DNA from 2 places in the Rothia sp. HMSC069C03 genome. Region 2 is predicted to be linked to the other one. Evidence: predicted binding sites of a transcription regulator. Region 2 holds the regulator's gene; the other holds the start of a gene.
What was found. Region 2 encodes HspR, which represses chaperone genes until heat shock. Its sites were predicted from a motif close to AAGTTGAGTCNNNNNGACTCAACTT; they were not measured.
Positions count from the first base shown of each region.

Region 1 (3,411 bases), on a different contig from region 2:
ATTCGTTCTTGGCGTTGTCCTCGGCGCGCTGTGCTTCTTCCAGCTCAGCCTGCTTTGCGGGAATTTCGCCGTAGAGCAGGCGGGATGCCTCGGCGAGGTTGCCTTCACGCTGTGCCACCTCTGCGCGGGAACGCAGCTCGTCAATCTCAGTCTTGAGGTCACCCACGCGGTTCAGGCTAGCCTTCTCGGCCTCCCAACGAGCGTTGAGGGCGTCGAGCTGTTCCTTCTTGTCAGCCATGTCCTTGCGCAGCGCTTCCAGACGCTCCACGGATGCGGGGTCGGTTTCGCCGGCAAGTGCTAGTTCCTCCATGGTGAGGCGGTCCACGGCGCGGCGCAGCTGGTCGATTTCCTCCGGTGCGGAGTCAATTTCCATGCGCAGGCGGGATGCTGCCTCGTCAATCAGGTCAATTGCCTTGTCCGGCAGCTGACGGGAGGGAATGTAGCGGTTGGACAGGGTTGCTGCGGCAACCAGCGCGGAGTCAGCAATCTGCACCTTGTGGTGTGCCTCGTAGCGTTCCTTCAGGCCACGCAGAATACCGATGGTGTCATCTACGCTGGGCTCGCCCACGTACACCTGCTGGAAGCGGCGCTCCAGTGCGGGGTCCTTCTCGATGTTCTCGCGGTACTCATCCAGGGTGGTTGCACCGATCAGGCGCAACTCGCCACGGGCAAGCATGGGCTTGAGCATGTTGCCTGCGTCCATGGAGCCTTCGGATGCGCCAGCACCGACGACGGTGTGAATCTCGTCGATGAAGGTCACGATCTGGCCCTCGGATTTCTTGATTTCTTCGAGGACTGCCTTCAGGCGCTCCTCGAATTCACCGCGGTACTTTGCGCCTGCGACCATGGAGCCCAGGTCCAGGCTGATGAGGGTCTTGCCGCGCAGGGATTCGGGCACGTCGCCAGAAACCATGCGCTGTGCCAGGCCTTCCACGACGGCGGTCTTACCGACGCCGGGCTCACCAATCAGAACGGGGTTGTTCTTGGTGCGGCGGGAAAGCACCTGCACGACGCGGCGAATCTCAGAGTCACGGCCGATGACCGGGTCAAGCTTGCCTGCGCGGGCAATGGCGGTCAGGTCGGTGCCGTACTTTTCGAGCGCCTGGAAGGTGCCTTCGGGGTCGGGGGTGTCCACGGTGCGGTCTCCTCGGACGTTGGGAATGGTCTGTGCGATGAGCTCTGCGGTAGCGCCGATCTTGTGCATTGCGGTTGCGGTGCTATCGGTTCCGCTGGCGATGCCGAGCAGAATCATTTCGGTGGAGACGTAGCTGTCACCGAAGCCCTGGGCGCGGGTCTGTGCCGCCTGCAGAGCGGAAAGCGCGGCACGGCTGAGGGAGGCATTCTGCACGGAAGCGCCGGATGCCTTCGGCAGCTTCTTGATTTCAGCGGATGCCGCCTCGGAGATAGCGTCCACATCCAGACCTGCAGCCTTGAGGACTGCTACGGCGACGCCTTCGCGCTGGTCCATTAGGGCCTTGAGGATGTGCGAGGTTTCAATAGTGGGGTTACCGGCGGTTTGAGCATTAGTATTTGCCGCCGAGATGACTTCTTGACTCTTGGTGGTGAACTTGTTGTCCATGACGTTCCTTTCGTATTTCGAGGGGCTTATCCTATGCGCCCCTGCATTACATAACTTGAGTCTACTCCACTCAATTATGTTTCGCAAGCCTCCTGCAAAAAAATTTTCGTATTTTTTGCCCCACCTCACACCCCCTGCCACCCGAACAAAAGCCCCGAACAAAAGCCCCGGTCAAAACCGCATTGCTATACTGACCGGACTGGGTACTTGCGAGGCTGGGCGCTTGCGGGCTCCCACAACAATCACAGTCACGAATGGGGACCCACATGAAAATACTGGTTCTAGGTGCAACCGGCCGCACCGGTTACCTCTTCACCCGCAAAGCCCTAGCGGAGGGGCACACGGTCACCACCTACGTGCGCAACCCCAACAAGGCGCTAACACTTTTGGGAGCGCACCAAAATCTCACTATTGTTCCGGGAGCCCTGGATGATGCCGAACAGCTCGCCGCAGCATCCTCCGGGCAAGACGTGATGGTCAGCATCCTGGGTCAGAAAGCCACGGTGCGAGAATTTCTCTCCTCCACGTTCATGCAGGAGCGCCTGCCCCTCATCATGGAGGCGGTCACGGGCGCAGGCGTGAAGCATTGCGTTCTGATGAGCGCCTACGGTGTGGGCGATACGGTACGGACCGCATCCCTGCCCATGCGCCTGGTGTGCAAGGTCATCATGCGCGGCATTTTCACCGACAAGGTTAAGGCGGACGCCCTGGTCGCCGAATATCAGCCGCATATTTCGCGTGCGCATCCGGGCAGGCTGACCGACAATCCCGGTAAGGGCGGAGTGAAGGTGTTTGACATGGCGAGTGTCGAGCGAACTCCGGGCATTCCGACGATTGCCCGTGAAGACGTCGCCGATGCGCTACTCACTATCGCCAAGAACCCCCAGAATGCGAGCACAGATTTTTTGGTGACGATTGGGGACGTTACCCTACGCTCACCCCAGAAATAAACCGGTAGGCTTAATGACATGACGACTACGAACACCTTCCCCGCCGCAATTCTCTTCGACCACGACGGAACCCTCGTCGACACCGAACCCGTATGGGCTGCCGCAAAGGTTGCTCTCACCGCAGAATTTGGCGGCACCTGGACCGAGCAGGACACCCTCGATTGCCTGGGCCTGTCCATGCAGTTCACCTTGGATCGCCTACGCGAGCGCGGCGTGAACCTGCCAGACGAGGAGATTAATGACCTACTGGTGGCAAAGGTGCACGAAACCCTGGCGCAGCAGCGAGTCGAGTTCCTGCCCGGCATTGAGCGTTTCCTCTCGGAGGTTCACGATGCGCAGATTCCGGCCGCCATCGTCACGAACGCGACCACCTCCGTGGCTCGCCGCACCGCGAATGCGGCACCCGAGGGCACGTTCTCGGTAATTATTGGCAACGATGAGACCACCAACCCCAAGCCGGACCCGCAGCCCTATCTTTTGGCGGCGGAACGTCTGGGCGTTGACCCGACCCAGTGCGTGACTCTCGAAGATTCCCCTTCGGGCGTGCGCAGTGCAACCGCGGCGGGCATGCGCGTCATTGTTGTGCCGGGCGAGCTGGAGGTTCCGGCGGAGCTGGGCACCGCGCGCCTCAAGCATGAGGAGCTGACCTTGGAGGCGGTTCGCGCGCTGGCGTAGCCGCCTAGTTTGCGGGCTGAAAGGCTGGAAGCTCTGTAGAAAACTGAATACGCTTCACCATAAAGGGTGGGATGCGCGAGATGAGATTCCGCGCATCCCACCCTTTGTGCGCGCCTGGGCGGTGAGCCACGCGGGCGTTCGGGGCTAGCACGTTTGAGCAGCGCCTTTTGAACAGGGGCTTTTAAGTGCGGCGCGACACATAGATGA
Region 1 covers NZ_KZ627123.1:9,493-12,903, forward strand. Annotated here, with positions in the region: gene clpB (ATP-dependent chaperone ClpB) at 1-1,579, opposite strand, end outside; gene HMPREF2779_RS00745 (NAD(P)-dependent oxidoreductase) at 1,846-2,529, shown strand; gene HMPREF2779_RS00750 (HAD family hydrolase) at 2,548-3,204, shown strand.
Region 1: a site for HspR is predicted at 1,632-1,656, ahead of clpB (ATP-dependent chaperone ClpB). Genes of this name have one in related genera too.

Region 2 (3,411 bases):
CCACCGAAGAAAAGGCCATGAAGCCGGTTCCCGAGGAGTTCTTCCGCCAGCCCTACTCCTTCGTCCGCCGCGGTGACCGCCTCACCGCACGCCGTCAGAAGGCGTGGGACACCTACTCCCCCACCCACGTGCTGGACATTCCGCGCCTGCGCACCGACACCTCCGTCGCGCCTGAGGCGACCTTCGACCCGGTCAAGATTTACGGCCGTGAGGCGTACCAGGTCGTCGAGATCGGTTCCGGTCTGGGCGAGGCGATTGTGCACCGCGCAGCTGAGGTGCCCGAGGCGAACTTCCTCGCCGTTGAGGTGTACACCCCCGGCATTGCGGACCTGCTGCTGAAGATGGGCAACGCCGGCGTGGAGAACGTGCGTGTGGCTCAGGCGAACGCACCCGAACTGCTCGACAACATGCTTGAGGAGAACTCCGTGGACGAGCTGTGGGTGTTCTTCCCGGATCCCTGGCACAAGTCCCGCCACCACAAGCGTCGCCTGGTGTCCCCGGCGTTCGCTGATAAGGTTGCGCGCGTGCTCAAGCCCGGCGGCATTTGGCGTCTAGCGACTGACTGGGAGGAGTACGCCCTGGTCATGCGTGAGGTTCTAGAGGCGCACCCCGACTTTGAGAACGTGAACCCCGGCGCCGGTGCGACCGAGGAGGATCCGCAGGGTGGTTGGGCTCCGCGTTGGGAGGGTCGTACCCTCACCAGCTTTGAGCGTAAGGCTCAGGAGGCGGGCCGCCGCGCGCACGATCTGACCTACCGCCGCAAGTAAGCACCGCTGCAAGTAAGCGGAGCAGCTCCAGTTACCGCCAGGTGGTTTCCCGCCACCGCGCAAAGTGCATACGTTAAAGCAGGTGAGGCTCCCCGAATATTCGGGGAGCCTCACCTCCTTGTGCGTGGGTCCAAGTGCATACGGGGCGGGGGTCTACCCTACCTCGCGGCGTATGACACAAAGACGCACAAGTCTATATGGGCGGCTGACCAGCTCAAATGAACTAGAAGCGAGCTAGAACAGCCGAACCGTTTCTCCCAGTGTAGCGGGTTTAGCCGGTTTAGCGCTGCGGCTTCGTATCATCCGCCGTAGCCGACTGGTGCCGCTGACGGTACAACACCACAGCCGAAGAACGCTGACGAGGCGCCGGGCGGGTACCGCGGGCAATATGCACCACGTCGCCACTGGTACCGGCAGCGAACACGCGCTCCGCCAGGCCCAGCTTCACCTTCGCATCCTCAACTTGACGCTGCAGCGCCGCAATCTGCTCCTGTTGCGCCTCCACGAGGGACTCCAGCTCAATAATGCGGCGAATACCCTCCAGGGAGACGCCCTCCTGCGAGAGCTGCTGAATCTGCTGCAGACGGTTTACGTCACGTTGCGAATAGCGGCGCGCCTTACCGGGTGCACGCGAAGGCTGGACCAGACCGATGCGGTCGTACTGTCGCAGGGTCTGCGGGTGCATGCCCGCCAGCTCAGCCGCCACAGAAATCACGAAAACCGGCAGGTCCACGCTGTGCAACGGCTTGCCGCTACGGGACTTAGATGATGATTCTCGAGATGCCATGGTTTACTCAGCCTTCTTCAACAGATCCTTACGCGGGTTCTCCTGCGGTGCCAGTTTTACGAACTTATCGAATGCTTCCTGCGCCTCTGCGCTCAACTCGGCGGGCAGCACAATCTCCGGGATGACCAGCAGGTCGCCGTCGCCGCCCTTAGCCTTGAAGCCGCGGCCCTTAGCGCGCAGTCGGCGGCCGACCTGTCCGGGTGCCAGGCGCAGCTTCACGGTGGATGCGTCGGGCAGGGGCACCTCAATCACTGCGCCGTCGACAGCCTCGGCGAGGGTGACGGGTGCACGCAAAATCAGGTTGTTGCCCTCGCGGGAGTACAGGGAGTCATCGGAGACGCGCACGGTGACCTTCAGGTCGCCGCCGCGCAGGCCCTTGCCGCGCAGGCGGACCTTCTGACCGTCCTTAATGCCTGCGGGAATGCGTGCCTCGGTGTGGGAGCCATCCGGCAGGAACACGGTCACGGTCGCACCGGTGTATGCCTGGACGAGGCTGATGCGGGTGCTGGTAGTGCTTTCTTCGGGTGCCGCGTGCTGTGCACTGCCGAAACCGCCGCCGCCCATGCCGCCAAAGTCGGCGCTCGTGAAGCCTGCGGAGCGTCGGGAGCCGCCGGCGCTACCGCTGAAGAGGCCGCCTAGCAGGTCGTCAATATTGATGCCTGCGCCGCCGTTGCTGAAGCCGCCGAATGCATCCGCGCCGGGGTACCCGGTGTAGCTGCCACCGCCGAAGCCACCTCCGCCGAATCCGCTCATGCCTGCAGCACCGTAGCGGCGGATCTGGTCGTACTCTTCGCGCTGCTTCTTGTCGGAGAGCACGTCATATGCTTCCGAGATTTCCTTGAATTTCTTCTCTGCTGCAGCGTCGCCGGGGTTCAGGTCCGGGTGGTACTTGCGGGAGAGCTTGCGGTATGCCTTCTTGATGTCGCTTTCGCTTGCGTCTTCGCTGACACCCAGTGCCTTATAAAAGTCGTCGGTTAGCCAGTTTTCACTTGCCATGTTGTGTTTCTCCTTCTGCGGTGATGCGCCGCCCTCCTCGGTTACGGGACGGCTTGCAGGGGCACCGCGTGCTTGTCTTAATGCTCTATATAAAAGTTTAGTCTACTTGACTCAATTTTGAAAGGGCTGAGCCCAAAAAATAGCGCCCCTACAAGCCTTTTAACCGCCACTGCTACGAGCCAAAACCCGCGCCAACAACCGGGTAAAGCAGCCCCGGCAGATCAGGCGCGCCAGGCAGAACAGCCCGGATAAATAACCCTGGCAAACAACAGGGCGGGCACTCCCCACTAGGGAGAGCACCCGCCCGTCGTTAGTTATTCAGCCATTGCTGAGCCGACCACCTTACGGTGCGACAGCCACAGCCACCTGAGCGGTACGAACCACACGGTCGTTCACGCGGTAGCCGTAACGCAGAACCATGGAGACATGATCCTCAGCCACCTCGTCGGTGGGCTGCTGCAGTACAGCTTCGTGGATGTTCGGGTCGAAGGCGTCGCCTACTTCACCGAAGCGCTCCACGCCCTGCTTGCTGAGCAGCTCTTCGAGCTTCGCAGCGATGGAGGCGAAGGGACCGTCCTGCAGGTCGCCGTGCTTGCGTGCGGCGTCAATGTCGTCGAGCACCGGCAGCAGTGCACCGACCAGGTCACCGATTACGAAGTTTCGCAGCTGCTCCTTTTCGCGGGCGGTGCGGTTCTTGTAGTTGGTGAACTCTGCCTGCAGGCGAAGCAGGGAGTCCAGGCGCTCTGCGGCGAGTGCCGCATCCGCAGATTCTGCTTCTACGGCATCCTGGAGCTCAGCCTCGACGGCTTCCGCAGCTTCCTCGGGGCTTTCGGCCGATTCAGCTTCGGGGTGGCCTTCCGC
Region 2 covers NZ_KZ627135.1:47,437-50,847, reverse strand. Annotated here, with positions in the region: gene trmB (tRNA (guanosine(46)-N7)-methyltransferase TrmB) at 1-767, shown strand, start outside; gene HMPREF2779_RS02365 (heat shock protein transcriptional repressor HspR) at 1,048-1,554, opposite strand; gene HMPREF2779_RS02360 (DnaJ domain-containing protein) at 1,558-2,550, opposite strand; gene HMPREF2779_RS02355 (nucleotide exchange factor GrpE) at 2,893-3,411, opposite strand, start outside.